DNA from 4 places in the Paenibacillus sp. BK720 genome. Region 4 is predicted to be linked to each of the others. Evidence: riboswitches for the same ligand, from Rfam matches in the RefSeq annotation. Region 4 holds a riboswitch; each other region holds the start of a gene.
What was found. A riboswitch is a leader RNA that binds a small molecule or an ion and turns the genes downstream of it on or off. The one in region 4 is predicted to bind cyclic di-AMP.

Region 1: linked by a shared signal. The riboswitch ahead of FHT67_RS17685 (TrkH family potassium uptake protein) and the one ahead of FHT67_RS28675 (C40 family peptidase) in region 4 are both predicted to bind cyclic di-AMP.
Region 2: linked by a shared signal. The riboswitch ahead of FHT67_RS28020 (3D domain-containing protein) and the one ahead of FHT67_RS28675 (C40 family peptidase) in region 4 are both predicted to bind cyclic di-AMP.
Region 3: linked by a shared signal. The riboswitch ahead of FHT67_RS12720 (amino acid permease) and the one ahead of FHT67_RS28675 (C40 family peptidase) in region 4 are both predicted to bind cyclic di-AMP.

What each region holds. Positions count from the first base shown of each region.
Region 1 is NZ_JAASRQ010000004.1:485,871-493,666, reverse strand. Features, by position in the region: gene uvrC (excinuclease ABC subunit UvrC) at 1-1,061, shown strand, start outside; gene FHT67_RS29720 (hypothetical protein) at 1,092-1,562, opposite strand; gene FHT67_RS17695 (hypothetical protein) at 1,668-2,156, opposite strand; gene FHT67_RS17690 (CPBP family intramembrane glutamic endopeptidase) at 2,322-3,914, opposite strand; cyclic di-AMP (ydaO/yuaA leader) riboswitch at 4,165-4,326, shown strand; gene FHT67_RS17685 (TrkH family potassium uptake protein) at 4,398-5,738, shown strand; gene FHT67_RS17680 (potassium channel family protein) at 5,756-6,418, shown strand; gene FHT67_RS17675 (LysR family transcriptional regulator) at 6,789-7,667, opposite strand.
Region 2 is NZ_JAASRQ010000010.1:63,742-71,537, forward strand. Features, by position in the region: gene rnmV (ribonuclease M5) at 1-289, opposite strand, end outside; gene FHT67_RS28020 (3D domain-containing protein) at 446-1,579, opposite strand; cyclic di-AMP (ydaO/yuaA leader) riboswitch at 1,823-2,031, opposite strand; gene FHT67_RS28025 (TatD family hydrolase) at 2,215-2,988, opposite strand; gene FHT67_RS28030 (HD domain-containing protein) at 3,019-4,314, opposite strand; gene FHT67_RS28035 (AbrB/MazE/SpoVT family DNA-binding domain-containing protein) at 4,599-4,853, shown strand; gene rsmI (16S rRNA (cytidine(1402)-2'-O)-methyltransferase) at 4,976-5,863, opposite strand; gene FHT67_RS28045 (tRNA1(Val) (adenine(37)-N6)-methyltransferase) at 5,893-6,543, opposite strand; gene FHT67_RS28050 (initiation-control protein YabA) at 6,660-7,049, opposite strand; gene FHT67_RS28055 (PSP1 domain-containing protein) at 7,109-7,796, opposite strand, start outside.
Region 3 is NZ_JAASRQ010000003.1:143,435-151,230, forward strand. Features, by position in the region: gene FHT67_RS12690 ((2Fe-2S)-binding protein) at 1-664, shown strand, start outside; partial or broken gene FHT67_RS12695 (SDR family oxidoreductase) at 922-1,089, shown strand; gene FHT67_RS12700 (SDR family NAD(P)-dependent oxidoreductase) at 1,105-1,848, shown strand; gene FHT67_RS12705 (hypothetical protein) at 1,971-2,249, shown strand; gene FHT67_RS12710 (PdaC/SigV domain-containing protein) at 2,343-3,458, opposite strand; gene FHT67_RS30670 (hypothetical protein) at 4,035-4,340, opposite strand; cyclic di-AMP (ydaO/yuaA leader) riboswitch at 4,629-4,816, shown strand; gene FHT67_RS12720 (amino acid permease) at 4,970-6,796, shown strand; gene FHT67_RS12725 (MMPL family transporter) at 6,975-7,796, opposite strand, start outside.
Region 4 is NZ_JAASRQ010000012.1:22,874-30,669, forward strand. Features, by position in the region: gene motA (flagellar motor stator protein MotA) at 1-102, opposite strand, end outside; gene FHT67_RS28655 (hypothetical protein) at 272-565, shown strand; gene FHT67_RS28660 (EAL domain-containing protein) at 590-1,828, shown strand; gene FHT67_RS28665 (GNAT family N-acetyltransferase) at 1,834-2,352, opposite strand; gene FHT67_RS28670 (MFS transporter) at 2,460-3,677, shown strand; gene FHT67_RS28675 (C40 family peptidase) at 3,793-4,260, opposite strand; cyclic di-AMP (ydaO/yuaA leader) riboswitch at 4,266-4,422, opposite strand; gene FHT67_RS28680 (hypothetical protein) at 4,733-5,554, opposite strand; gene FHT67_RS28685 (M1 family metallopeptidase) at 5,619-7,625, opposite strand; gene FHT67_RS28690 (YwhD family protein) at 7,729-7,796, shown strand, end outside.

The DNA.
Region 1 (7,796 bases), on a different contig from region 4:
AGATTCTGTACATGCGCCAAGGGAAAATGATTGAACGGCGCGGCACAACGTTTCCTTATTATGGGGATGAGTACGATGATTTTATGACGTTCGTGACCCAATATTACAGCGATAATCCGGCATTGCCGAAGCAGATCTTGCTTCCGCTCCCGGCAGAAGAGGAAGAAGGGGCGGCGGAATCGTCCACGGCCGCGGATGAGTTTGCTGCTATGCTGCATAACTGGCTGAAGGTGAAGGTGCTGATGCCGCAGCGCGGACGGAAAAGCGAAGCCGTATCCATGGCGATCGATAACGCCAAGATTGCGCTTGCCGATAAATTCCGCCTGATCGAGCGGGATGAAGAGAGAAGCATCCGCGCTTCGGAAGGATTAGCCGAATGGCTGGGACTCCCGGAGGTCCGGCGTATCGAGGCTTTTGATAACTCGAATATTCAAGGTACCAATCCGGTCTCGGCAATGGTTGTTTTTACGGATGGCAAGCCCGACAGGAAGGAATACCGCAAGTACAAGGTCAAGACCGTTGTTGGAGCCGATGATTACGAGACCATGCGCGAGGTTGTGCGGCGCCGTTATGAAAGAATGCTGAAGGAGCGGCAGACCCCTCCGGATCTCATCGTAGTCGACGGGGGCAAGGGGCAAATTTCCGCAGCACTTGATATTCTCCAAAACGAGCTTGGATTGTATATTCCGGTTTGCGGACTCGTAAAGGATGCGAAGCATAAGACGGCCCAATTGATGACCGGCGACCCGCCGGAAGTGGTGCCGCTGCCGCGCGACAGCCAGGAATTTTATTTGCTGCAGCGGATTCAGGATGAAGTCCACCGGTTTGCGATCTCCTTCCACCGCGAACAGCGCGGCAAGTCAATGATCGCTTCCCAGCTGGATGCGATTCCGGGGATCGGGGAGAAGCGCCGCAAGCTGCTGCTCAAGCATTTTGGCTCGATCAAGAAGATTAAGGAAGCTTCCATCGAAGAATTTAAGCCTCTTTCGATTGGCGAGAAGCTGGCTTCGCAAATTTTAGCTGCTTTAAACGAAGAGGTAAAAGAAAAAGAAACGGAATGAATTTTTCATCCCGTTTCTTTTTTTCATTCTTTAATTGCCTTTGCTTTTATCTTTGCCTTTGCTTTTATCTTTGCCCTTGCCTTTTTTGCCCGATTTGTTCTCTGCTCCGGCTTCGGTTGCCGCGCCTGCGCTGCGTCCGCCGCCAGGACTTTGGTTGCCGCCGGTGCGGTTGCCGCCGCCAGGGCTTTGGTTGCCGCCGGTGCGGTTGCCGCCGCCAGGGCTTTGATTGCCGCCGGTGCGGTTGCCGCCGCCAGGGCTTTGATTGCCGCCGGTACGATTGCCGCCGCCAGGGCTTTGATTGCCGCCAGTGCGGTTGCCGCCGCCAGGGCTTTGGTTGCCGCCGGTGCGGTTGCCGCCGCCAGGGCTTTGATTGCCGCCGGTGCGGTTGCCGCCGCCAGGGCTTTGGTTGCCGCCGGTGCGGTTGCCAAGGCTCTTGTTAGCTGCATCGGGGTTTTGTTTTTGATGCTTCTCGTTATTATTGTTTTTGTTTTTGTTTGGCAAATCTATCACTCCTCTTAAACGTAGTACTAGATTATATGAAGGATGATAGATTTGCGTCTGTACGAAAGTGGATATAAATGCGAAATGGTTCCTTGTCCGGTGCTTTTAAAGAGCGATGCTCGTAATTTTGTTCAGCGGGACATAAACGAGGTAAGTGGTTTTGTAGTTGAAGGCAGAGAATGTAGCATGCCCGTTCTTAAAGCCAGCCCATTTCGCTTTATCCAGATCCTTTCCGTTATCCAGCGTAACGCGGTGAATAACTTGTCCGAGCGACAGCTTGCTAAGGATGCCATAAGCATATTCAGCATAACTTTTTCCGTTTGATTTTTCTTCCTTTTTATACGGAATTACTGAATTGTCGCTGCAGCCCGAAGATTTGTGCTCGCATTTGCAGCCATTTGATTTGTGTGAATAGCCGTACGATTTTTTGCTTGAAGACTTGTGTTCATGGCAATCGTTTTTCTTGCCGCCCGATGTGTTCTTTTTCCCGGACGATTTGTGACGGCCGCTTGACTTTTTGCCCGACGACTGTTTCTCATAGCATTTACTGCCTGAGCTCTGTTTGCGGTCATAACCGCTGATTCTTGCAATCAATCCTATCACACTCCATATATTGGTATAATAGATTATATTAAGGTGGACAGGATTCCTCTTGGACAAAATGACCGTTTCTATTAAATGGGCTCTTTGCGGTACCGGTAAAACGCAAAAAAGGAATGTATCTTTAACAGATACATCCCTTTTATAAAGAGAAATCGTTCAGACCCGTATAAAACGCCGGCCATGCCAGTACTTGATAACCCACGCGACGATAACAGGGAGAACAGCGTAGATAAGGGCAGCGGTAATATTGACGCCTCCTCCAACGCCGACCAGCTCGAAGCCCATGATAAGGCTGTCCAGTATGGCGTGGGTGAACACGGCGGTTATAAAGCCGTAGCGGAGAAAGATAAGACAAAATACCGTTCCCAGAATAACCAGCTCTACGATACGCGTATAGAACGGGAAGATCGGATAGCCGACATGCCCCAGCGCCCACATGACCGTGGGAATAAGAGTGGCGATAAACGTATTTTTAAACCATTTCTTGAATAGAGCAATGCCGAACAACCGGAATATCGCTTCTTCGGAGATGGCCGCGCACCAGGCCATCATTGGCATCAGCCACAGCATATCCGTATTGTACGCAGATTGCGTAGCATCGCTGGTTGCCCAAGAACCGGCAAGAAACTTCATGGCGACCATAATAATCGCTTGCGCGCCGAGAATAATAGCCGCAAAGAGATAGGAGAGGCCAACGCTGCGCCATACATGCTCGCCATAGCCGCGTTCGCGGAATCCCGGCCATAACGGCCGTTTCTGCGAGCGCCACATCCCGTCGCCGGCGACAAGGGCGAAGTAAACGGCGAGGCCAACCGGAATCAGCAGTACGACGGTAATCATGACGGTAGCCTTCATCTCGGCATCCGACCGGCTCTGCTCGCCCAAGGTTGCCAAAATGCCGTCGAGTACATTCAGATTGTTATAAATGTAGAAGAAGATAAACACAAGGCTGATAAATACCCCGCGTTTAAAAGTCGTGTGTCCTCTGTACAGAATCGCGTATATAAGCGACAAGACAAGGGAGATAAAGCACATGTACGCCAGGCTGACCACAGACAGCGCGCTGCCCGTCTTTTTCTGGCCTTCCACATAAGCGACGTAATCAGCCGGAGCCTGGAATGCGGGCTTGTACCTGGTGATCACAGGTTTATCGTCGATAAGACCAACGCCGATAATCAGTTCGAGAGAAGCGTCTCCAAGCGTATAACCGGTTGGGTGAAGAACCGCGTCACCTTGGTCATTTCTATACAAGCTGTCCAATTCTTCAGGCCGGAATCCTTTTGTTTCGGCAAAAGCCTTCGCTGACGTTTGAACCAACTGGACATTCCCGGCAGATTGACCGCCAAGCCAATGCCAGCCCGTGATGCCGCCGTTTGTCATATGGACGTAGACGTAAGCCTTGGTGCCGTCCTCCAGCTCCAGATTGACCTGGAACGTATCGGTCGGGAACTTGGCTTCGTATTGATCCTCGAACTTGCCAAGCAGATCTTCCTTGGAGAAATACCCGTTTGCCAGACTGTCGGTCTGATAAATCGCATGGGCGGCTACGGCCGTTTTGCCGAACTGTTCCTGGACGAACGTTTTCGCGGTGGACTCGGCTTCGCTTTTTGCGATAACCTTAGGTGTAGAGCTTGAGAACAGCTGGTCCCCGGCTGCAGGGCCGAATTGGGTAAAGATAAAAATAATTGCGCCTGCAACAGCAGCCCACAAGAACCTTTTCCAATCATGAGGAGCGATGGAAGGGATCATACAAAACCTCCATTTCGAATTCAGACGATGCTTCGCTACAGTTACCATACCATTATTAACCTGATTTATCCAATGCGGGCGAAAGCGGAGGATGCAAACGGAAAGCGGTGAAATAAGGACTTGCAGCCAGCAAGTGACCATTTGCTTTATAGCATTGCCTATATTTGAACGAATTCCGCCTAATTATCGCTTAGGCTCATTTTGATCGTTTCCGTCCTTAAGGCGTATAATCGTTAACGTCATATAAATCGAATCGTATCAGCCGAATTTCGTTATTGAAAACGGGGGAACCAAACCGCTGTCCGGAGCCATCCGCCAGCATGGGGTGAATTTCGAGCATTCCGCTTGAATAGGGCTGCCTTTCCAGGCCCGAATCCGTCAGCTAACCTCGCAGGCTGTGTGGAACAGGACTCATCCGGCATGGGAGTTCCCGTGCTTTTTTTTATGCCCAAATGTTGAAAGGTCCATTAAAAGGAGAAAACAATGACCAAATACCTCAATATCTTGAAGTGGTCTCCGCCAAGGATTCTTGTCTTTGGGTTTGCGATGATCATTATCATTGGAGCGATACTGTTGTCGATGCCCTTTGCCTCCAATGACGGATCGCGCCTGCCCTTTATCGATGCGCTGTTTACAGCGACATCGGCGACCTGCGTCACCGGCCTTGTTGTTGTCGATACGGGTACATACTTCTCTACCGCCGGCAAGATCGTCATCCTTTCGCTGATTCAAATCGGCGGGTTAGGCTTTATGACCATGGCCACGCTGATTGCGCTGGTGCTGCGCAAGCGAATTTCGCTTAAGGAACGGCTCATTCTGCAGGAAGCGATGAACCAGACGAGCATGGAGGGCATCGTTCGTTTAATCCGCAGGGTTATCTTTTACTCCTTGACGATTGAGCTGGTTGGCGCGGTGCTGTTCGCCGTCCGGTTTGCATTTGATATGCCGCTCGGCCGAGCGGTTTGGTACGGGGTTTTTCATTCGATCTCCTTCTTTAACAATGCGGGCTTCGATATCTTCGGCCATTTCCGCAGCTTAACGATGTATGTGGGCGATCCGCTCGTTAATATCGTGTCGATGCTGCTTATTATTTTTGGCGGATTAGGCTTTGTGGTCATGGCGGATTTGCTGGAGTTCCGGAAAAACAAACGGCTTTCGCTGCATAGCAAGGTTGTTCTATCGGCAACCGGCATTCTGATTGCCGTCGGTGCCCTTGTTATCTTTGTTTTCGAGTTTTCGAACAGCATGACGCTGGGATCCCTCAATTGGGGCGATAAAATACTGGCTTCCTTTTTCCAGTCCGTTACGCCAAGGACGGCAGGGGCCAATACGCTGGATTATACCCAGCTCCGGCAGGCTACCGTATTTTTCACCGTTATTCTGATGTTTATCGGCGCATCTCCGGGCTCCACGGGCGGGGGAATCAAAACGACGACCTTTACGACTATGGTTGGGGCGGTTATCGCAATGATCCGCGGGCGGGAGGATATCGTTCTCTTCCATTACAGGCTTGGGAAAGACCGGATCTTTAAGGCGCTTACGATTACGATGCTGTCGCTGACGCTGGTCATATTGGTCACGATGCTGCTGTCCACAACGGAAGACCAGCAGTTTCTGAAAATTTTGTTCGAAACAACGTCGGCGTTCGGTACCGTTGGCCTCACGACGGGCATTACGCCCGAGCTGACGTTTTTCGGCAAGATTGTCATTGCATTAACGATGTTCGCCGGCCGGCTTGGTCCTCTGACGCTTGCTTACGCGCTTGGACCAAAAACAGAGAAAGAGCTGTACCGGTATCCGGAAGGCAAAATTACGATTGGATAGGGGAATAGGGAGCAGGAATGAAGAACAATCAATTTGTGATCGTAGGCTTGGGACGGTTTGGCTCGAGTCTCGGAAGAGAGCTCATTAAGCTGGGCTACGAGGTGCTTGGAATCGACCGGGACGAGGAAGCCGTTCAGGAGATGAGCAATGTGCTGACCTATACGGTATCGGCCGATTGCACGGACGAAGAGACGCTGCGATCGCTAGGCGTTCGTAATTTTGACTGCGGAGTGGTGGCGATTGGCGATGACATCCAGGCCAGCATACTGACGACTATATTATTGAAGGACCTGGGCGTGAAGCGGGTTGTGGCCAAAGCCATGAGCGAGCTGCATGGACGGGTGCTGGAGAAAATCGGCGTCGACCGCGTTATCTATCCGGAACGGGATATGGGCATCCGGGTTGCCCATCAGCTTGTCTCCCCGAATCTGCTTGATTATATCGAGCTGTCGAAGGAGTATACCATTGCGGAGCTTTCGGTGCCGAAATGCCTGAACGGCAAGTCGCTTCAAGATATGAACCTGCGTGCCCGGTTCGGATGCAGCATCGTAGCCATTAACAAGCCTTCCGGTATTATTATTGCTCCTACGGCTATGGATGTTGTGACGGAAAAGGACGTTATGGTCGTGATCGGAACAAACGACCAGATTGAACAGTTTGAAGAAACCATAATCAGGTGATGATAAGGACAGTGGGCGCGGTTAGCGTTCTCTGTCCTTTTTTTGCTCGCTGGCTGGCAGAGGTGGTGGGGAATGGAAGGGGCGGGATGGCTCCGCGGGACGGGGTATCTCTTCCGGCCGCTGTTGTCATTCCTTTGCTCTGAACAGGTTTACATAGATGCAGCAAAGGAAGTGACAAAGGCGAACGCTTCGCTCCTCCAGAGATACCCCTTTCCCGCCTCGCGCCGCACCCATCCATTCCCCCTCGCGAGGGAATGAAAAAGGACAGTGAAGCGCTAAAAAGCGCAAGCCACTGTCCTCCCTTGCGGGAGAGAGAAGAGAGAAAGGCAAAAGAGAAAGACAAGTGCGAAAAGATTAAAAGCGCCCCTCTTTACTGACCGAGCTCCGAGATCCATCTGCGGACCGCCGGATGAAGATCGGAAGGGTCGTTGTGGATGAGACAAGTCGTTCTCTTGGTTTCTTCAAGCTCGCGGATGGGGACAACGACAAGTTCGTTGTCGGCTAATAACTGCTTGCGCATATAGGAATGCGGGAGCAAGGTTGCCGCGCGGCACGTATGAAGCAGACGGACGATAGCCTCGAAGGAATCGATTTCCATCCTGACATCCGGCTGAAGATGGTATTTGGCGAAAACCTCGTCGGTCAGCCTGCGATACCAGGTTCCTTTGGAGAACAAGATCATCGGCAGCCCGTTTAAATCTTCTATTGAAAGAGGCTCTTCATGCGTAACGGCAACGCTGGTCGGTATGACGAGCAGCAGATGATCGTCGAACAGCGGCACGCAATGAAGCTGGGAGTCCTCGATCATGGAGGCGACGATGGCGATATCCGCTTTGTTGTCCCGGACAAGAGTGACAATCTCGTGGGTTTTCCCGGTTACGGCCTTGATGTCGAATTCCGGATGACTGGCGTTTAGCGTCTTGATGAAATCGGGTAAGGTTGTTTGCAGCGTCGTTAAGCTGGCCCCAATCGTAATGGAGGTACGTCCCGCCGCGGTGTATTCGGCGACGGAATCCATATAACGGCGGTGCAGCTTGCGGAGGTTTACGGCATATTCGTAAGTCAATTGGCCGACGCGGGTCAGTTCAAGCCTTTTGCCTACGCGCTCGAACAGCTTGGCGCCAATCTCTTCTTCAAGCTTGGCCAGTTTGCGGGATAAAGCCGGCTGGGACAAATTAAGCAGCGCAGCTGCCTTGTTCATGCTGGAATGCTCTACAATAGATGCAAACATATGAAATTCTTCGATCATTTTGGTCTCCCCGATCGCTTATGTGAATTGGTTATAATAAATTATAATAAATATGCAATTCCATTATAAGCTCAAAAGGAGTAGGATTAAAAGGGTGGCATACACGGAACGTTCACAATTTTCATAGCC
Region 2 (7,796 bases), on a different contig from region 4:
GGCTTGCGTTCTCAATTCCGATATCGCCTTTGTACATCGCCTTCTCCTGCGGCAGAAAAGCATGCTTGCAGCCCGGCACCCGCCGCGCCACAATTTTGCGTATTCTCTCGCCCGCATGATCAGGATCCGTAAATATTATAACGCCTCTGCGTTCCATCGCCAGCTCGATCCGGCGCAGCACTTCCTCGCCGACCGCAGAACCGTTGGTTTCGATCGTATCCGCTTCAACGGCTCTCTTCACGGCAACCGTATCGTCTTTGCCTTCCACCACAATAATTTCCTTAATCACAAGCGAACATTCCTTTCTAAAAAGCAGCAACTTCCGCTCTTCTTTCACCGTCAATAATATGCAGCCTGCTTAGCATCTCCATGCACACAAAAAGAAGAGGCAGCGCCTCTTCTTATAATGGCATATTTAACAATGAAATACGATAGCGGTAAGCCATTAGCTTGCGGATGGCTTGGTCGGACCAAGCACGTATACGGTATATCCTTTTTTCCGGCCGAACTTATTGGCATAGCTTGTGCTGTCAAAGTAAACGTCGATCTTGTTGCCATTGATGGCACTGCCCGTGTCTTCCGCTCTGCGGAAGCCAATTCCTTCGATGTACACCCACCAGCCGATTGGAATAACATCGGGATCCACCGCAATGGTACGGCCTTCCTTCACCTTTGCGCCGGAAGCCGTAATGCCGTAGCCCGGATGACTCTCATCCTTGCCCGTGGAAGCTACACCTGCCGAATAGGCGGTTAAGGTTACATTCTTGAGAATCTTCTTCGGCTTAAACGTTACGCCGCTCTTTGTATACGAGGCTGTGCTCGCGGCCGAGAGCGTATGTACGTCCTTCTTCGAGCCTACCGCTACGACCTGACTGACCGTATGCTTCTGAACGACCTTGTCGACCAGCTTGGAGGAGACAAGAACTCCGTTCTCGTACTTCTTCTCCACGCGCTCGATTACGACGCCGTTTTTACCGGTTTGCACCAGCTTCTCCTTCCCTTGCTCAAGGGTTGGATCTTGTTTCTTCACGATCGAGAACGGCAAAGTCCGTTCGGTCTCTGCTACTTTCGTATCGACGCGGGTAACGGTAACCGTCATTGCCTTCGAAATCTGAGTATCGAGAGACGGGATAACTTTATCTTGATCGCGGACAGGAATATTTAATTTCCCGATCGCCGCCTGTACTGTTTTCTCTGTCGTGTACACCGTCGATGTTTTGCCATCTGCTTTTACGGTAACCGGAACCGCGTACTTGATTTCGATGCGGTCTCCGTCTTTGATGGACGCATTCAGAGGGTGTGATACCTCGTCATAAGGTCCAACCGTTATAGCTTGTTCATCCAGTAGGCGTTGCAGGACCCATTGTTTTGTCTTTACGACAGTTTCTTGTCCATTCACCACTACGGATACGCTCTTATCAGCCGATCCGTACAACAACACCAAAAACATGAAAGTCATAGCGATTGAGATAATTGCACTCAGAACAATTAAACGCAAATTTTCATGCTTCCATCGCATTGCGAAAGTCATGCTGGATGATCGCTTCCCATGGGTCTCCTTAGCCTGGATCATGCCCACTTCTATCGGTCCTCCTTCATAGCCCCGCCGCCAATCTGTTACGCATGATACTATTGACGCGACTATTGAGTATATTGGCGTGACAAGCACGCTCCAGTGTTACGGCCTCCCACCTCCAAGATTTACCCTGTAAAGACTATTTCCGAATAGCGAAATCGAAAATAAAAAGAAGCCTTCGACAGAGGATCTGATCGTGGCTTCCTGGGTAATCAAACATTCAGGAAAAGGTGAATACACGAGGTTGATCGCTCTCTATAATCGCTTACGAGGTTAGCTGACGGGTTCGGACGAGAGAGCTGCCCTATCCACGGAACGAATGCTCATGGCAATCGCCGCAAAATTCACCCCTGAAGAATTCATACGCGGCAGATGCTTCATGACGTCTTAACGATGCATCCGCTGGCGTTGGTTCCCCCGCTCTCCGGCTTTCGGAGATTAAGCGCAAACTGGAAATCCAATACAAAAGTTAAAGCTCTGAGAAAAATCATACATTCCTGACCACAGAATTGTAAAGATGCGTTAAAAGACGATTTTAACGAAATTTTAGGATTCTGAAGGCAAATAGGGGCGATTCCAACAAGTAAAAAGAGTTTTATCGCCGCAATAGTCTTTATTTCAGCGGTTTTAGACCGTTTTTAAACAATACCAAAACATTTTTTACCGTTTGCGCTTGTAATAACAGCGATTTCCTCCTTGGATTTTCCTGTTATGTCCGCTGCGGCCTCTGCGACTAAAGACACATAAGAGCTCTCGTTTCTCTTCCCTCTAAATGGATGAGGAGACAGATACGGGGAGTCCGTTTCGATGAGAAGACGATCAAGCGGAACCTTCGCAAGCACCTCTTTTGGCACCCTTGCATTCTTGAACGTGACCGGTCCGCCAAACGATATATAAAAGTTCATATCGAGGCACATTTTGGCCGTTTCCCAGCTGCCCGAATAGCAGTGCATGACTCCTCCGACTTCAGACGCCTTCTCTTCCCTCAGAATACGGACAATGTCCTCATGCGCATCCCGGTTATGAATGACAATCGGCTTACCCAGCTTCCGGGCAAGGCGGATTTGCTCCCGAAATACCCGGTGCTGCACCTCCTTCGGAGAGGTATCCCAGTGGTAATCAAGACCGATTTCTCCTATGGCTACAACCTTCGGATGGGAACAAAGCTGCTCAATCCACTCCAGGTCCCCCGGCTCCATAAAAACGCTGTCTACCGGATGCCAGCCTACCGCTGCGTAAATAAAATCGTATTTTTCCGCGAGCTCCATCGTCGTTGGAATTGTCTCCCGGTTGAAGCCGATATTGATCATTAAATCGACACCGGAAGCGCGCGCTCTTTCGATAACTTCTTCACGGTCGCTGTCGAATTGCGGGGAGTCCAGGTGGGTATGCGTGTCGAATAAAGATATCATCTTAGCTGCAAGCTCCTTCTATATAAAGAGTTAAATTTTAAACAATTGCCGAACGCCCGGGCTTAGCCGGTCAGCTGCGGCAAGAAGCGGTTCAATCGGATAATAGATATGATACTGGCCTTGATGCAGGCCGCTGATGGAACGGACAATGTCGGATTTTACCGATATTTCGCTTAAGCTGTTCTCGTCGCTCAGCAGCAGAATCGGCGCTTTTTCCTCTTTCCCGCCTTTTTTCGCATCCGGGCGATAAATGTCGTAGGGCTGGTCAAAAGGAAAATCGATTTCCATATGGTAGTCCGGATTAAGGCCGATTGCGATGAACTCCCGGGCTGCTTGTTCCAATAAAGAGTCCCCCGGATCATCCAGCGTAATGTATTTGTATAACTGGCGATTAAGGAAACGGTCGCATAATCCCGCCAGCAGAGCATCCTCCTCTTCGGTCCATAACGAGAAGATGGTCTGCATGTAGGCCTCGTCCAGCTTCAAGTAATCCGTTACCGTAATGCTGCCGTCCAGCAGCTTATTGATTGGTCCCGGCATCCAGGAGAATGCGTAACCATTGTCGTACAGCTCCTTGGCGCGGCGCGTAATCTGTCTTAGGATAATCTCCGAGCTTCGGGTAACCGGATGGAAATAAATTTGCCAATACATCTGGTAACGGGACATCAAATAATGCTCAATGGCGTGCATCCCGCTCTCTTTCACGACAATCTTGCCCTGAACAGGACGAAGGACGCGCAAAATTCGCTCCAGGTCGAAGTTACCGTAGTTGACCCCCGTAAAATAAGCGTCCCGAAGCAGATAATCCATTCGGTCCGCATCCATCTGGCTGGAGATCAGGCTTACTACAATGGGGTTTGGGTACGTTTTGCTGATTACCGAGGCTACCTTCTCCGGGAAATCCTCCGAGACGCGGCGCAGCACGCGGTTCACTTCCGTATCCTCCAGCAGGATTGCACAGGTCCACTGCTCATGATGGGTGTCAAATACCTGCTCCAGCGAATGGGAAAAAGGCCCGTGGCCAACGTCGTGCAGGAGCGCTGCGCAGAGCGCCAGAAGTCTTTCCTCCATCGGCCAGCCCGGATATTCGTTACGCTCGAATTGCGAGATGATTTTCCTCGTTATTTCATAAACCCCAAGGGAGTGGGAGAATCGGCTGTGTTCTGCGCCATGAAACGTCAAATAAGAGGTTCCAAGCTGGCGAATTCGTCTAAGCCTCTGAAACTCCTTCGTATTGATCAAATCCCACACCGTCTGATCCTGCACGTAAATATATTTGTGTACCGGATCCTTAAAAACCTTCTCTTCGGTCAGCTGCTGATTCATTCGCCCTTTCAACTCCTTTGTTCATGGTTTCGACACAAAACTCTGATAGAATGTCGAATAGTGTCGTAATATAGTTTCCAAATTGTCGAAGCTGTTGTATTCTATAGTAAGATTAATATGACCTTGCTATAGAGTCAAATTCCCATAAATATAGGTCTGATAAGGTCTATCAGAGACATTCTCGGTTGACTATTATGGGAATCGTTGGTATTATAGTAGCCATAAAAAGAAAAACTATGTCGAATAGTGACGAAATGTTATTTCCTGAGAGGAGAAACAAAATCATGATGAAATCTACTGGTATTGTACGTAAAGTCGACGAATTGGGTCGTGTTGTTATTCCAATCGAATTGCGTCGTACGCTTGGTATTGGCGAGAAAGATGCTCTGGAGATCTATGTAGACGGCGAGCGTATCATGCTTAAGAAATACGAGCCTGCATGTATCTTCTGCGGCAATGCAGAAAACGTATCTTACTTCAAAGGCAAAATTGTTTGCCATATTTGTTTATCTGAAATGCCTTCTCCTGTGACAAAATAAGAAATATAGGTTATAATAGAAATACACCAACTTGTTAATTCTAACCTTTTTATACTCCTTGATGCCTTCCTGTGCTAGAACCCGGCCAGGAAGGTCTTTTTTTGCCCAAATAACGCAGTAATCTATCGATTGACTGCGTTATACACTTCCCTCTTCGGCAGGCCTCTGTCCTGAGCCGTTTTTTTAATAGCCTCCTTGCGGTCGATTCCTTCGTTCTCGTAGTGGGCCACATGCTCTTCAAGCTCAAGCAGCGTCCACCAATTCTCTCCGTTATCTGACGCGTCTCCCGCTCCTGCAGCTGCCCCCTCAATTATGAGGCAGTATTCGCCCAGGGGAGGGTTCTCTTCAAGAAAAGCTAGACATTCGGATATGCTGCCGCGTGCGGCTTCTTCATGGCGCTTCGTAAGCTCTCTAACCATTGCAATCCTCCGGTCGCCCCAGTGCTCCAGCATGGCTTCCAGCGTCTTCTTCAGGCGATGGGGAGATTCATACGTCATAAGCGTCCCTTCTTGGCGGGCAAGACGGGCCAGCCATTCGGCAAGCGGCTTTTTATCTCGCGGAGGGAATCCCGTGAACATGAACCGATCGGTCGGAAGACCCGATATGATCAGAGCCGATAAAGCCGCATTTGCTCCCGGTATCGGCACTACCTTAATACCCGCTTCTACGGCATCCTTAACAAGGTCGGCCCCTGGATCGCTGACGGCAGGCAAGCCTGCATCGCTGACAAGCGCAATAGACTGCCCTTCTATTAATAAACGGATGAGCTCGCTTCCGCTAGCCTGCTTATTATGCTCATGGTAGCTAACCAATCTCGTAGAGATTTCGAAATGAGTCAGAAGCTTTCGGGTCTGTCTTGTATCCTCAGCCGCGATAAGCTGCACTTCCTTTAACGTCCGGATTGCCCGGTAGGTCATATCCTCCAGATTGCCGATTGGAGTGCCGACCAAATATAAGATACCGTAATCGCTATCCGCTTGATCTTTAAAGCTTTTTTGAATTTGTATCATATCCTTGCTCCCTCCTATCCGTAAATGGCTTATTCGTATACGAAGACCGGCGGCAGCAGCCTAAGCTCCGGCTTGCCGTCGCGTATCGCTTCTATTAATACCATATTGGCCTCTCCTTGCGCATTCGGATGGATGAATTGCACGCGCTTTGGCTCAAGCCGGTATTTCCGCATCGTCTCCATAATATCGATAAACCGCGAAGGACGATGAACCATAGCCACCTTTCCTCCCGAACGGACAAGCCTTGCACAGGCATGAACGACATCATCTAACGTGCAATGAATTTCATGGCGCGCGATGGCGTAATGATCATTCTCGTTCGAGTCGCCCGCTTTTACCGCCATGTATGGAGGATTGACCGTTACGGCGTCATAAATACCATTGCCCGCTTCTTTCATGTATATTTTCAGATCCGCCTCTATGATGGAAACCTGCTCAGACAGATTATTCATTGTCACGCTGCGCCTTGCCATATCGGCCAATCTTGGTTGGATCTCAACCGCGTCGATCTTCGCATCGGTCCTTGTCGTCAGCAGCATCGGGATTACCCCGTTTCCTGTGCATAGATCAAGAATCCGTCCTCTCTTTGGAATCGTTGCGAACTTCGATAGCAGCACCGCATCCAGAGAGAAGCTGAATACTTCCCGGCTTTGGATGATACGGAGGCCCGTCTCCGTCATCAAATCATCAATTCGTTCATTTGGTTCCAGTTTTACATCCCGCACCTTTGACCTAACTCCCCTGACATAAAGATACCGCCCTACATAGACGAGGACGGTATACATACAATGTTCTATTATTTATTGAGGAAGGATAAGCAGAACAGGCAATCTCCTTCTGTCCTCAAATGCCCGTAATACACGTTGCAAATGTGGAATCCTTCGTGGTACAGCCTAGCCAAATTATCATGCGCCTCACCGACGAGACCGGCTTGCTGCGATGTATCGTGAACCGTATCTTCCTCCGCATGTACTGCAACCTCCCGGCGGGCAGGCTGGACGGCTTGTCCTACCTGGCGGCTTACAGCTGTTCTTGGCTTCGGCGACGTCTCGCGTTTCAATATTTTGCGCAGCCGTTCATTTTCCATGCTCAGCTGCTGATTTTCCTCCAGCAGTTCTTTGACCCGCTGCTTCAGAACGCCAAGATGGACGTGGAAATCGCCCATCCGGCTTTCTAATTCGTCCATTTGATTAAAGATTTCTTTGTTCTCCAAGCTTTCACCCCAGAGCTTTCAAACGTAGTCGTTCAATTTTCCTTCACAACCACATCGTCGAGCGGCAGCTCCTTCGGTTTACCCGACACATCGAACAACTGCACGTACACAGACTTCGTGGAAGCGTTGATGCCCGTTACTTTGCCTTCGCCATAAGACGTGACGACGATTTTGCCAACGGAAGGAAGCTCCTCCCGCACGCTTTCGTAATTGTCATGCTCATATTTCAAGCAGCACATAAGACGGCCGCATAATCCCGAAATCTTCGTAGGATTGAGCGATAAGTTCTGATCCTTGGCCATCTTGATCGATACCGGTTCGAAATCCCCGAGCCAAGAGGAGCAGCATAATACACGCCCGCATGGCCCGATGCCCCCCAGCATCTTCGCTTCGTCGCGTACGCCGATTTGCCTAAGCTCAATGCGCGTACGAAACACACTAGCCAAGTCTTTTACCAATTCCCGGAAGTCGACCCTTCCTTCAGCCGTAAAATAGAAAATGATTTTGTTCCGGTCGAACGTGAATTCCACATCAACCAGCTTCATCTTGAGCTGATGATCTCTTATCTTGTCCAAACAGGTGGCAAATGCGTTCTTCGCGGCAGCGCGGTTCTCCTCCACGACCTTCGCATCTACCTCGCTGGCAATCCGGATCACTTTCTTCAGCGGAAGGACAACGTCTTCTTCACCGACTTCTTTCTGTCCGACCACGACTTTACCA
Region 3 (7,796 bases), on a different contig from region 4:
GGTACAGGCGATCTCGAATGCGCTGCCGGCGTCGTTCATCGGAACTTCCCTGTGCAAGGTGAGCATCGTACAGCTGCTGTTCGCTTCGATGTATAATCAGCTGCTCGATATGTACCCGGACAATATCAATTACCAAGTGGAGATGCATGACGATCATGCCCATCTTGGTTATAAAATAAAAGAGCTACGCTCCATTCCGGTGCCAACGGAGCCCGAGGAACGCAAAGCCTTCCTGCTTCAACACTGGGCGGAATATTTCACCAATTTCGTTACGCCTGCGATTGAGGCGATTGCCGAGGCCGGTGACTTGAAGCCGGATGCGATCTGGCAGCAGTTCGGCGGCCAGCTCAAGATGACGCAGGATTTTATCGCGGAGCACATGCAAATGCCTCAGCTCACGGAGCAATTCCTGGCGGACGGCAAGCTGCTTGCGGAATTCCTCGATCCTGCCTTGTTCAACCGCAGACGCAATCCTTATTATCTTGCGAATCCGCGTTACGTGGAGAACCCGTATAAGCCGGAGGAGAAATGGCTCATTCCCTCTTCCTGCTGCATGTACGACCGCCGCGAGAACGGAACCAAATGCTACACATGCCCGCGTATGACGAGCGAGGAGCGGGAAGCGAGAAAATGCGAAATTCTCGCGGAAGCCGCAGTGCACTAATCTCTTCTTCGGCAAAAAAGAGTATCTTCCCGGTTATCCCGGTGAAGATACTCTTTTTTCATTTATCCGTTATCCGCTCGCAGGTAGGAGTGCTCGCTATTGAGCAGCTTCTTCAGGTCCCCGAATTTGACCTTAACCAAGGAATTACTGATGGTAATGGTACCCACCAATGAAAGTAGAATGACTAAGCTTTGCGGAAGCGGGTAGCAATATCGATCAGTTAGGGTATTTCTGGTAATTAAGTAGTTGAAAAAGCTGCGCTCCGGGCGATGACGAAGGATGCAGCGATGGAATTTGCCATTCACGGCGTACGGGTCAACTCGATTCATCCGGGGTACATTAATACGGCTATGCTTGAATGGGCTCCAAGATGGTTTTCGATGGAGGCGCAATGGCTAGATAAGCAATTATTTATTCTTATATAAGAGGTGGCTTTCATGATGCGTTTCGAAAACAAAGCAGCAATCGTTACCGGCGGAGCAAGCGGCATTGGGGAAGCGACCGTCCGTGCATTTGCGGCCGAAGGAGCGAAGGTTGTCATCGCGGATTTCTCGGACCGCGGCGCAGCGGTATCCGAAGAGCTGAACGGTCAGGGCTTCGATACCCTATTCGTAAAAACAAACGTAGCCGAAGAAGCAAGCGTTAAGGCGATGGTTGCCGCAACGGTGAAAAAATACGGCAGGCTGGATATCCTGTTCGCGAATGCCGGCATTGGCGCGCAAGGCGTTACCCATGAGCTGTCCATGAAGGACTGGCAGCGCATGATCGACATCAATCTGACAGGCGTTTTCCTGTGCGATAAATACGCGATTGACCAGATGCTGAAGCAGGGCACTGGCGGCGTAGTCGTGAACTGCGGCTCGATTCATAGTCATGTAGCCCGCAACACGATTCCGGCTTATTCGGCGGCGAAAGGCGGCGTGAAGCTGCTGACGCAAAGCACGGCGATTGCTTACGCGCAGCAAAATATCCGCGTAAACGCCGTTTGCCCGGGTTATATCGATACGCCGCTTATTCAAGGCGGCAGCGAAGAGGCGCGCCAATATCTGATTAATCTGCATCCCATGGGCCGTCTCGGCAAGCCGGAGGAAATTGCGAAGTCGGTTCTTTTCCTCGCAAGCGAGGACGCGTCTTTCATTACGGGTACGACACTGACCGTAGACGGCGGTTATACGGCGCAATAACGATCAATGGCGGCGACCCCCCTATCCATTTGGTTAGGGGGCTTTCTATGCGGGTTTTTGAATCTGGCTCCCGGAATGGTACAATAGTCCAAGAATTTGAAATTCGAGGAGCTGTAATAACCATGAGCGAACTGAATGAACAAGAATTGGTGAACTATCTGGCGGAGAAGACCAAGGTATCGGCTGATACGATCAGCCTGGTGCTGAAGCACGAGCAGGCTTTTATCGATAAGGCGCAAAGCTCGGCTAAAGGTCAAGTGATCGATATCGACAGCGATGAGCTGGTCGATTATGTGTTGAAGCAGCGCGACGTGAAGCTGGACGAAGTAACCGTCGAGAAAATTCTCGATATGGAGATGGATTATCTCGTCGAGAACGGCTTTGCGGAGCATGAAGACTAATCGGTTAACCTAACGCCGTAACGAAGAAGAAGGCCATCTGCCCGTTTGGGGCAAATGGCCTTTTTATGTTCCCATGTTATTGCGATACAGCGGCTATCCTTTAATCGTTACCGAATTATCGCTTGTATTGTTCTTCAGATCGAGGTGAAGAATTTTGCTGAAGAATTCATCCGGCACATAGAGCGAGCCTTTCATTAATTTAGGCGCGGCAAACAGCTGAACCGGAGCCATTTTGTTAATGGTGTAGCTGTTTTTGCTTACGGTTACCAAAGTCCATTGCGCATCGCGGGAGATTTCCGCGCTTTGCGTTTTGTTGCTCCATTTTACCTTGTAGCCCAGCGCCTCCGCAGCTTTACGAAGCGGAATGTAATGGGCGCCGTTCGGGCCAGCCGTCAGATCCTTGGTGGACAAGGTTAAGGTTGGGCCGACCGATGTGGTGGCATCCACCGGAATGTTGATGATTCCGCCGGCATAAGGCGCAATCTCGTATTGCTGGAACACCAGATTGACGATACCTTTGCCGTCAACGAAATAAGTATGATCAGCACCGATTTTGAACGTTGTCATGGCGTCCGGGAAGAAGTTATCCGGGTTTTTGCTGATGGCGTAACGCACCGCGCTGTTGGCTGCCGCAAAGCCGCCGTCGCCAAGCGCCTGCTCAAGCGTCAGCTCGGCAGCCTGCTGGCTGTTTACGATATTGTAGCCCTCTACGGCAGTACCGCCATGGGCGCCGCCCATGTACTCGTAAGTAGACACGGTGAACGAGACGATGCCTTTCGCGGCCGTGCTTCCGTCGGCTTTCAGCTCGTAGGCTACGTTAAGCTCATAAGCACGGAACGGATAATCGTTCTCTGCGGCGGACTTTTTGTCATCGGCCGCCATAGCCTTTAGCTTGTCGATTTCTTTGGTCGCTTTTTCCTCGATGGTGGCGTTTAATTTATCTTGATAGGCGGTATCGAGCATACCGCTGATCACAGGAACGGAGATTTTTACGGTAAGCAGATCGGAGGTTTCCTCAATTACTTTCGTTGTTACTTTAACGGCTTGCGTATCGGGAAGCACTGCGCTGATTGGCACGGTTGTGATCGGTTCGTAAGTAACGGCAACAGGTGCGGCAGTAGATTCCGCTGCCAGGGCAAGCGCGGGAGTATAGGCAAGCAGGCAAGAGCCGGCGACGGCAATAGTAAGCATTTTGAAAGGTTTTTTCATGATGGATGGCCTCCTCAATATAGGTTCGGAAATTGAAATCACCAAGTAGACGGATGAGTGTATCGAAAAGTTTCATTGCTTAACTAATTTATATTCCGGCCGATCGGAGACGTCTCCTCCCAAGGTGATCGGTATCCATCGGGCGTCTTTAATGGTAAATTCGCTTTAATGCCCCGAGTAGTTAAGGCCGTTAACAATCTTGACTGTTTTAGCCAGGAACTCGTGCGAGAGCAAGAAGGGCGGAATCCGTTTAAGCAAAAGCATCAAATAGATCTCTTCGTAGGCAAACCCGAGATTGGGGTAGAACGATGAGGCCTCTTGTATATCTTTAACCAGCAAAACGATGGATGAACCCGTAAAAACCTATTTAAATCCAATCTAGCCTTGTCAGATTAAACGGTTGAAGAGCGGCAGGGCCGGAGCGTAGCGAAAGACATGCTCGCTGAGAATCGCAGCGCTCGCCTTTTTATCCGGATTTCTACCGCACAGCGGTATATTCAAGGAAATCAGGGTACAACAGCGATCGAAGGAGCATGTCTTTTGCGCAGCGACAATGCCCGCCAATCACTACGCTATTCAAGCAAATAGCCGATTGACGTAACCAACACCGGGGCTGCCGCAGGCGAAGAGGTTGTCCAGCTGTACGTACGCGATGTTGTCGGCGAGGTTGTCCGCCCGCTGAAGGAGCTGAAGGGCTTCCGGAAGCTGGCTATCCAGCAAGGCTAGACGCAGACGGTAACGTTTGAGCTTACCGAGGAGCAGCTTCGTTATTACCATGCGGATTTGCAGCTGAAGAGAGATGCGGGCGAGTTCCATGTCTTTGTGGGCCCTAACAGCCGCGATGCGGAAGCCAAATCGTTCCGTCTTACGAAATAAAAGCAAAAAAAGCGCGGGCCAGCCACAGGCAGGTTTGCGCTTTTTTTGCTTACAGCGACTTTAATAGAGCATGCCTATCAGATAATAGCCAATCTCCACTGACATATCAGGGATTATCTGCCGATTGCAAGGTAAAAGAAAGCATGGCGGTTTATTTCGGACATTCCGAGAGCGAACTAAATATGTATCCGCATTCATGAGCGGAAAACAGACTAATCTGCCCTTTTTCGCTTGTATATCATGGTTTACAGGAAAGGGGAAACGGGTCTATGATCAAATCTGCAAAACTTCATATGTTCGTATTCGCTGAGTTTCCGTTAGAAACGGAAAGCAGGGGAACCAAATGCGATAGGCAGGAACGTTTATGCTTGTCGCCGGGGTGAATCGGCATGCCGGCCGCAATGTTGCGGCAGCAGGCCGTAGGGCGACTCTAGACGCCCGAATCCGTCAGCTAACCTTGTAAGCGTTGATAGAGAGGGTGAACTTCGGTTATTTACGGGCCGCGGGAGGATACTCTGCGGTCTTTTTTCTATGCGTAGAAAAATGAAAAGGTGGTTACATTAGCACTGATAAGTGTTTGAGTAGCCAAGTATCCAGGTATTAGATGTTTAACTTCAACTTTGGCGGTGACCTGTGTGTTTACTCTTATCAAAAGATTACTGATCGGGCGTCCCCTCAAGTCCACGGAATTAGGGGAACAGAAGCTCATTAAGACGAAGGCGCTTGCGATCCTGTCCTCGGATGCCTTATCATCCGTTGCTTACGGGCCAGAGCAGATTTTGCTCGTCTTGATGACCGTTAGCGCAGCGGCGTTTTGGTATTCGATTCCGATTGGTGTCGGGGTGCTGGTCTTATTAACGGCACTTATCCTGTCTTACCGGCAAATCATATTTGCCTACCCGCATGGCGGAGGAGCGTATGTCGTATCGAAGGAAAACCTCGGGGTATTCCCGGGCCTCATATCCGGCGGCGCTTTGCTGGTCGATTATATTTTGACCGTAGCGGTAAGCGTCTCGGCGGGCACGGACGCGATTACGTCGGCTTTTCCAAGCCTGCATGAGCATTCGGTACTGATCTCTATCCTGTTTGTCCTTTTTATTACGATATTAAACCTGCGGGGCGTGACGGAATCCGCGTCTATCCTTGCTTATCCCGTTTACTTGTTTGTGCTGGCGATTGTTGTCATGGTCATTGTCGGCTTGTACAAAATCGCCGCCGGCGACGTATCGCCTGCGCTTCACACCTCGTTAGGCACGCCGGTTGCGGGCATCAGCCTGTTCCTGCTGCTCCGTGCGTTTGCATCCGGCAGCTCGGCCCTGACCGGGGTTGAGGCTATCTCGAACGCCATTCCGAACTTCAAGGATCCGGCGCCGAATAATGCGGCCAAGACGTTGCTGGCGATGGGCGGCCTGCTCTCGATCCTGTTCTCGGGCATCGTGTTCCTCGCTTACTACTACGGCGTCTCCCCGAAGGAAGACGTGACGGTTGTATCGCAGATTGCCGAAGGGATATTCGGGCGCCATACGATGTATTATTTTATCCAGGGTACAACGGCGCTTATCTTGATCCTGGCGGCGAACACCGGTTATTCCGCCTTCCCGCTGCTTGCGGTTAACCTGGCGAAGGATAAATTCATCCCGAGAATGTTCACGGCACGCGGTGACCGTCTCGGTTACTCGAACGGCATTATCAGCTTGGGGATTCTGTCCATCATCCTGATCGTTGCGTTCCAGGGCAAGACCGAGCACCTCATCCCGCTGTATGCGGTTGGCGTATTCATCCCGTTTACGCTGTCGCAGACGGGGATGCTGGTCAAATGGTTCCGCCAACGGCCGAAGGGCTGGGTCGGCAAGTTCACAATCAACTCGATCGGCGCCTTGATCAGCTTTATCGTAACGATCATGTTCTTCCTGACGAAGTTCGAACAGGTATGGTCGATTCTGATCTTCCTGCCGCTTATTATTTTCGTCTTCCACCGGATCAAGAAGCATTACGAAGCCGTGGGCGAGCAGCTTCGCCTCGCAACCTGCGAGCCTGTGATGCCGATAGAAGGCAACGTGATGATTTTGCCGGTTTCGGGGATTACGCATGTGGTGGAGCATTCCATTCTGTATGCCAAGTCGCTGAAGGCGGAACAGATCATTGCCGTGTACGTTCCTTTTGAGAAAGAGGATGAAGCCATCTTCGAAGAAAAGTGGGAGAAGTTCCAGCCGGATGTCCGGCTTGTAACCCTGCATTCGCCTTACCGCTCGATCTCGAATCCGCTCTTCAAGTTTATCGATACCGTGCAGCGCAAGGCGAGCGAGAACAATTACCAGGTAACCGTCATTATTCCGCAGTTTATTCCGAAGAAGGGCTGGCACAACATTTTGCATAACCAAACGAGCTTGATGCTCCGTGCCCAGCTGCTGTACCGCAAGGATGTCATCATCACTACCGTGCCTTACCATTTGAAAAAATAGCGAAAAGCCTCGGTCCCGTCGGGACCGAGGCTTTTTTAATGGTGCAGATTGGGTTAGCTTAACGATGCCGCGCATCGTTAAGGCGTTGAAAAACAGCCGAAATTGCGCGCAAAGCGCAGATTTGGGCCAGCTTAACGATACCGCGCATCGTTAAGCAGACGGCACCCGCCCGGGCGGGTTACAACTCCGCTTCCTTAACGGAAGCGGCTCTTTGTTTCGACGGCCAGAATACCCCTTTGCCGATCCATACCGTCAGCGCCGGTACGAGGAAGGAGCGGACGATAAACGTATCGAGCAGAACGCCGATGGCGGTCACCGTGCCGAACTGCACCAGTACCTGAATCGGCAGCGTCGCGAGGACGGCGAAGGTACCTGCAAGAATGATACCCGCGGAAGTAATGACCCCGCCGGTCTGTGCAACGCCCTCTACGATCGCGCGGTTAAGCGGCATCGTTTTGCTCTTTTTCCAGATGCTCGACACCATAAAGATGTTGTAGTCCTCGCCCAGCGCGACCAGGAAGACGAAGGCGTAAAGCGGAATCAGACCTTGAATCGCTTCGGCGCCAAACAGGTAATGGACGACAAGCCAGCCTATGCCTAAAGCGCTGAAGTAGGAGAGAAGCACGGTGCCCATCAAGTAAAGCATCGCCACAAACGAACGCAGGTAGAGCAGCAGGAGCAAGGCGATCATCCCGATAATAACGGGAATAATTCGATAGGCATCGCCCGTTGTCTCGTGCCGGGTATCGTATTGCTCGGCGGTCGCGCCAGCAATCCATACTTTGTCTGCTGCATCCGTAATGCCGGCATCCGATAGCGATTGTTCCGCGGCAGAGCGGATCACCGGTATCATATCGAGCGCTTCAATCGAATACGGGTTCATCGCAAGCTCAACATTGTAGGATACGATGCTTGCATCCTTCGTGTTCGCTGCAGGCTCGGAAACGCTGCTGATATTCGCCAGCTCTCCTAGCTTCCGATCAAGCGGCAAGGCTTTGCC
Region 4 (7,796 bases):
GGCGGGATTTAACAGATTGCTAAGAGCGGCACCCTTCAGCGTCATGCCAACCAGTACCGCTACGAGTCCTAATATAATACCGATAATTGTAGAATTTTTCATCATGCACCCCGTCCAGTACGTTTTCGACAAATCTCTAGTTCTTATATCGACAAGTTATCGTACGGAAATTAGACTTTCGGAAATGATTTAAGAGAGAGGGCGTTAATTTTCGTGAAAATGCGGTAAAATGAGTATAGAAGATAATTATGGTAAAGGTGGTTGACCTATAATGGGAGTTAGACATGCAAGAGAGTATGCAGATATATTGAAGGAACTGACGGAAGCGGTAAGCGAGGTAGAAGGCAGCTACGCGTTCTTCGAGATGGAAGAGGAAGAATGGGCGGCGCTTGGGGCGGACGACCGGCATGAAGTCATGGAGGCGCTTGCCGACGATGTGTTCTTCGGGCTTGGCGAGCAGCCGGTAATCGAGGTTGGCAGAGGGGCGATTACGTATCATCCGAAGCATCATGTCATCGAAGTGTCGCAGGGAGACAACGTGACCCGCATGATTCGGTTGACATAAAGGCAGCAAAGGGAGAGCGTGAGCGTGACGAACGATTGCTTATCGAATACGACGTTACCGCAGACGCTGCAGCTGGATGGCGAGCAGCTGTCTGCCTTTTATCAGCCGATCATCGCGCTTGATACAAGAAAAATAGTGGGCTACGAGGTGCTGGGGAGAGCCTGCAAGGACGATGCGGTCCGCAGTCTGGGACCGTTCTTCTGCGATGCCGCCGTACCGACCCAGGATCATATCGCGGTTGACCGGATTTTGCGTGAACAGGCTTTTCGGAAAATAGGCGCAACCCCGCAGCCTCCGATGCTGTTTATTAATTTGAAGCCGAACTGGATGCACCGCGGTGTGCAATCGGGGGAGCTGTATACCTTGTCTCTGCTGGATAAATACAAGGTTGATCCCCGCAGAGTAGTCATAGAGATAACGGAAGAAAGCTTTAATGGCGAGATCGAGGAGCTGCGCGAAATTATCGATTTGTACCGATCCAAGGGCTGCCTGATTGCCATTGACGATGTTGGCAGCGGCTTTAGCGGCATGGACCGGATTGCGCTGATTCAGCCGAACATTCTGAAAATCGACATTCATATGCTGAAGCGGAGCGCGAGCCATGACGGCTATCTGGGTACGCTCCGTTCCCTCTCCGCGCTGGCCGATCAGCTTGGGGCTTCGCTGCTGGCCGAAGGCGTGGAGACCAAACAGGATTTGGCGAGAGCGATCCAGGCCGGCGCCCGGTACGTACAGGGCTTTCTGCTTGCAAAGGCCGAGCCGGATTTCGACGAGCCGTCCCGTTTTTCGGCCCTTTTGGAGGAAGAACTGGAAGCGCACCGGCAGCTGCAGCTCTATTCGGAGAGCTACTGGCGTTATTTGTCGGACAGGCTGTCCGGCAAGATCGACCGGATTGGTCATCTCGAGGAGCTGGAGGAAGAGGATAACGAGTGGGCTGTCCGTCTGCTGCAGGAGTTGGAGAACAACAGCATCCGCGTCTACCTTTGCCGGGAAGACGGCATTCAGATTTCCTCCAACTATTCCAGGCGCGAAGACGGAAGCTGGCAGCGGGAGGACGAATACTGCGGGGCCAACTGGAGCTGGCGTCCGTATTTCGTTCCGAATGTCGTTCAATTAAGCGAGAATCGCCGCACCATGGTTTCCCGCGCCTATACCGACCTGAATTCAAGGGCTTGGATCCGGACGGTATCGGTACTGGTGAAGCCCGGCATTATTTTGTTCGTTGATATGAAGGATCCCGAGCCTGATTATTACCGGTTATAGGGATATTAAAGAGTAGACTGGTACACCATACAATGGAACTCGGCTGGCCCTTGCGGCGTTGGACGTACATAGGTATCCTCTATGGCAAAGCCGGCCCTTTCGTAGGCGCGAATAGCCCGCGCGTTCCAGGTCAGCACCTCGAGGTCAATGCTGTTCCGAGGCGCCCGTCGCTGAGCTTCACGGACCAGCAGCCGCATAAAGCCTGGGCCGATGCCTCTGCCGCATAAAGCGGGATGAAGGCCGAGGCCGAGGCGGGTAACGCCAACAATGGGGAAGAATTGGGCAAAGCCGATCAGTTCCTGATCGCGATTCACGACAGCCGCATATTGCATGCGCCGCAGGACGGGGTCGCCAAATTCGATCTCGTCTTTTTGCATGGTATCCCAAGAAGGCCAGCGGTAAAGATCGTAGGGCGGTTCGTATTGCCATCCGCAGATCTCACGGGCATGTTCAATTTCCAGCGGCTGGATAGTCATGTCCTCGAGAGATGGTTTATAATGTACCTCATCGGTAAAATTAGTCATGGATGTACCCTCATTAATTAAGAATCTATAGGTTTCTTTCCATTATAACATTTCGGTAATCGACTTCATGAGGATTTGGCGAAGGACAACGAAGGAGAACTTTTACGATGCGGAAATTAATAGCGCTTGGCTGTTTGTCTTATCTCGTAATTGGATTAGCTCATGTTGTGGGCGGATCGGTAATGGAGCAGATGCTCGATAAATACGGTTTGTCTTATGACGACGGCGGGCAATGGATGATGAATCAGTTCTTTGGTTTTCTGGTAGGCGTATTGCTATCCCCGTTTATTACGTCCAAGCTGGGCAAAAGAGGGGGAGTTCTTCTCTCGCTTGGTCTCCTGACGCTTGGGGAAGCGGCTTACAGCCTCACTCCCCAATCCTGGGGGCTGATGCTGTTTATCGCCTTGTTTGCCGGCTTTGGCTTCGGGATGACGGAATCCGTTATCGGAGCCATGGTGATTGATCTGGCGGAAGAGAATGGCAAGGCCAATGCGATGACCAAGCTGGAAACCTTCTTTGGAATCGGGGCCTTCCTGATGCCAACGATGGCGAGCATATTGATCAGGTATGAGGTGTGGCAATTATCCTTCCCGATTCTATCGGCGCTGGCCGGCATTACCTTTATCTTATGGATGACGTTATCGTTTGGGCCAATCGATGACAAAATCGGTTTTCATGCCAGAGGGAAGAAAGCCGCGGCGGAGCGGGAAGCTGGCGAACCGCGTCCGAAGGGATGGTTCGGCTATAAGAGAGCTTCGATTCCGTTTTTGCTGCTGTCGGCGTTATTTTTCGTCATTTATGTCGGCGTGGAAATGAGCTTCTCCAATTATCTGCCTTCCATTATGATCGAACGCTCCGGTATGACGGAGGCGAATGCCCCTTCCGCGCTTAGCCTGTTCTGGGGCACGATGATCCTTGGACGTCTGTTCGCCGGACGGCTGGCCGATCGCGTCGGATACATCCGCTATCTGTTTGTTGCGATCGCCGGAGCCTGCGTTGTTATTCTTGCGATGGGGGCCGTTGGCCAGTTAAGCGGAATGATGGTACTCATTGGCCTAAGCGGATTGTTCTTCTCCGGCGTATTCGGGATTGCGCTTGTGTTCGCGAATGGGCTTATTCCGGGCATGACGGAGCGGACAACCAGTCTGCTTGTCGCTTGCGGAGGAGTAGGCGGAGCGATCTTCCCGAAATTAACGGGGTGGATGATGGACAATTATGGTGCGGACCGCACGGTCTGGATTCTTGGAGCCTTTCTCATCGCGATGTTTTTCGTATTGCTTGCGATGCTGGCATTCGGTCGGAAGCAGCAGACGGCAGCTGCCTGAATAGAATAGCGGGAAACAATAAAGCCGCATGCGGTTTGTCCGGTGGGACAAGCTGCATGCGGCTTTATTGCAGGAATCCTGGCCAATCCGCCCCGATTGAAGCGGCTGCCGGATTCTATTGTTCGTCGGCATATTTTTCAAAAGTGCTAGGGTCCATGACACGTCGAGCAGTCACATACCGGTTGACATAATAAGAGTCACTAAGGTTGCTTATCGTAACGCCCTTGCTGGACGATGCATGAGCAAACTTGCCATCTCCTACGTAAATGCCGACATGAGATACACCACGACCGTTCGTGTTGAAGAACACGAGATCTCCGGCCACTAGATCGCTTTTTGCGATCTTCTTACCTGTTTGAGATTGCGAAGTGGATGTACGAGGAAGATCGATGCCCATTTTGTCGAATACGTAAGAAGTAAATCCGGAGCAGTCGAATCCTTTCGTGGATGTTCCACCTGCAACGTACGGCGTGCCCATCAAATCACTGACAATGCCGTCCATTTTGGAGTCTGCGAAAACGCTTCCAGCCTGAAAAGCCAGCATTAACGCAAGTCCAAGAAGTAGTGCTGTAACCTTTTTCAAAGCGGTAAAGCTCCTTCCAATGCCGACGAGGTTAGCTGTGGGGTTCGGTTGAAGGATCCCTATGACTTCTCGGGCGCCGATAGAATCATTCGGACGTCGAAGTCAATTCACCCAAAGGTGGTTCCCCCGTTTCCAGTACAAGGAATTAGGCAGTTTGTTTTATGTACTTGGTAACTATTCGGTAATTTTCGCTTATCTCCTCCTCTATGTGGCAAATTCTAATAATTCTCATGCAACCTTTTGACTAATCGAAGCGGAAAAGCTTGTATCCTGCGGTTCATAGTCTTAAAGTAGGGCGATCAGACTAGCAGAGAAGCACTATAAAGATTTACTAACTCTTTACTATGTGGTTTTGCTAGCCGATATGTTGATTTGTTTGGAGAATGGCGGACAAGAAGCCTCGAAAAAACGCGAAAAACCCGCGCCGCGACTAGGTCGCAGGGCGGGCGTCTTCTATAATTATGAGAAAATTTTAAACTTCCTTCGATCTTAAAACGTCGTATTGGGAGGCTAGAGTCCATACCTTCATTAAGGTGCGGACAAGATGATAGCCCTGGTGGACAAGAAGGGCGATAAAGCCGGCCCATACCAAGGAGAAGCCGCTGACAAACAATCCGATGCCCGAGCCGATTGCCCACATGAGAAGCGATAGTCCGGCAAAAGGAAGAAGATGCTTGACGGCTGTGCCCAGGGACTGGAACATACCGCCGGCCTTGCCGCTCGTCGCCCCAAGCTGCATGGCGAGGAACAGCAGATGAAGCAGGATACCCCATAACAGCCAGCCTCCCGCAGCAGGAAGGGTCTGCTGCAGCAGGGCCCCAATCGAGCGGCTGTGAAGCAGGGCGTCAAGTCCTTTGGGAGCCAGCCACCAAGCAGGAGCAAGAGTAAGAATCGTCTCGATCCAGTAGAGGAGGGTGACCGGCTTCCATGCCCGGCGAATGCCCTGCAGGAACTGCGTTCCTCCTGCATCGTTCGAATGCTGCAGGGAGTAGAGAAGCCCCGCGTTAAATAACGGAGAGAGGAGCATTCTTGCCGCGAATAAGCCGCCAAGCAGCCACAGGTACGGCGTAAGCAAATCCGTCTTCATGATTTGGAACTGCGCTTCGCTCAAAAACAGCTGGACGGCTGCTTTGGACGGGGATTGATCCGGAAAACGCCGCAGCAGCGGCGCTACGACCGAGTCAATAAACCGGTACAGGAAAAATCCCCATAGCAGCTGGTACAGGAATAGCAGGATAACGATATAAAAGTGCTTCATCGCGAGCCGCCAGCCCTGCATCATATGATTTTTCATGGCTATTCCTCCTAAAAGAATTGCGAAGCAATTCTTACTTCGAAAGGCGTAGATAGAGGTTTACTCACCAGCCTAATAATCCGAGCAGACCTTGAATGACGTTAGAGACCCCCAGACTCCAACGGGTACGCGTAACTTCGGATAAGTCCGCCTTCATATAATCGTTGATATGCTTGTTGTCGAGCACGTTCGTATGCTGCGGATCGACAGCTACCCATTCGAGCGGAGAGCTATGGACAACTTTGTACTCCACCTGAGCCTCTGACGGATCCCAGGACTTCGGAACAATGGTGCCGTCCTTGAACTTCAGGACAACCGGAACCGGACCGTTATAGCCCCCGTTGCGCTGAAGAAGGACAACCGATTCGTACATCGGGGTTCCATCCTGCTCGACCGGATTGACGCGAATGGACTCAACGGATACGTCGGCCATCTGATTGCCATAGACATATTGGTCGAAGTAATTGGTCCACTTCTGCTTGGTTACCAGCTCCACAACGTGCTGGAAGTCGGTGCTGGTCGGATGCTTGAACTTATATTTCTGGAAGTAGGTGCGCATAATTTTCTGCATCATTTTCTCGCCGACCTGTTTTTCGATACCGATGAGCACGAGCTTCGCCCGCATGTACACATTTTCAGCATAGACATTGTTGCTCGAGTAAGCCCAGGACGGCTGCTTGAGCGGAGCGGGATCGGTCATATAGCTTGCTTCGAGAGGCAGATTGGCTTCAATGCCGTATTCGCTCGCCATCACCTTGTCTTCCGCGTAGGAGGTAAAGCCTTCGTCAAGCCAGGCCTCTTCGAATTCATTCGAGGCAACCATGCCGTACCAGTATTGATGCCCGACCTCATGCACGACGGTCCTTTCTAAACTGTAGCCCGGATTGTCCGTCTCGGCGGCGAAGGCGGTGACCAGAGTAGGATACTCCATCCCTCCGGAGCCGTTAGCGCCCTTAGGCGGAACTACAACCGATAAGGTCGAATACGGGTACTCGCCATACCATTGGCCGTACTTGGAGAGCGCGGATTTGGCGGCATGCATATACCGGTCCTTCAATTCCGCGTGCGCGGGGTCCAGGTACAGCTTGATACGCACACCCGGAATGCCGGGGCCGGATAACGTGTCTTCGTAATAGATAAAGTCCGGGGAAGCGGCCCAGGCGAAGTCATGCACGTCATCGGCGTAGAATTGGTAGATCGCCCGGTTGTCCTTTTTCTCGACAGCCTTCGTCTGAAAGCCGGTTGCCGCAACGGTATACGTTTCCGGTACCTGGATGCGGACGGAGTAAATGCCGAAGTCGCTGTAAAACTCGGAGTTGCCGTGATATTGATGCGTATTCCAGCCTTCCGTCGTGCGGCCTCTCGTTCCCGCCGTCTCGTACACGGCAAGTTTAGGGAACCATTGGCCCGCCATCACGTAATTGCCGGAGTAGCCCATCCGCGCGAACACTTCGGGCAGCTTCACTTCAAAGCTCATCTCCAGGGTGACCGATTTGCCGGGGGCAACCGGTTCGGGCAGCTTAAGCTTGGCCAGCGTAAAATCATTCGGATTGTTGTCGTCGGGCTGAACGTAATGCAGCCGCGGAAGCAGGCTTTCCCCCTCCGTCGTCTCGAGCGTCAGCAGCTTCATGTAGCCCTGGCTCGCTTCGGTGGCTTTGTCCGAGCGCAGCTTGCCGCCGGATTCCTTCATAAACGTGGTGTTGCCTGACATGAAGGCATTGGGATAGAGATGGAAGTACAGCTCGGATACCGTCTTCTTGCCCGGATTCGTCCAGGTGACGGTCTGCTTGCCGTCGAGATACCGGATATCGTCGCGAAGGGAGACGTTGGTATGATATTCGGTAATCCGTTTGCTAAGCGCCTGCGGCTTCGGAGCCACGTTGTCCGGTTGGGACGAGGCGGGCGGCTTGGCCGATTTTGGCGCAGAATCGGTCGCTGCTTTGGCGGCAGGGGCGAGAGCATAGGTATATTGGGATTGCCAAGCGCGGCCGAAGCCCTGCTGGATGGAGAGGCCGAGCAGGACGGCGGTAAGCGTAAACAGCAACAATCGTTTGACGTAGCGTGGAGACATGATACAATTCCCTCCCGTGACAAGCATCTACAGCATGTATATGTTTGCTTTTCGCGGATTATTAGCTAAAATGGAATTATTGTACGGGGAAGGTGGAAGAGCGATGACGCAGCAGCAAGGACAGCCGGAAGAGCCGGAAAAAAAAGAGAAGAAATCCCTCTCTCTTAACGT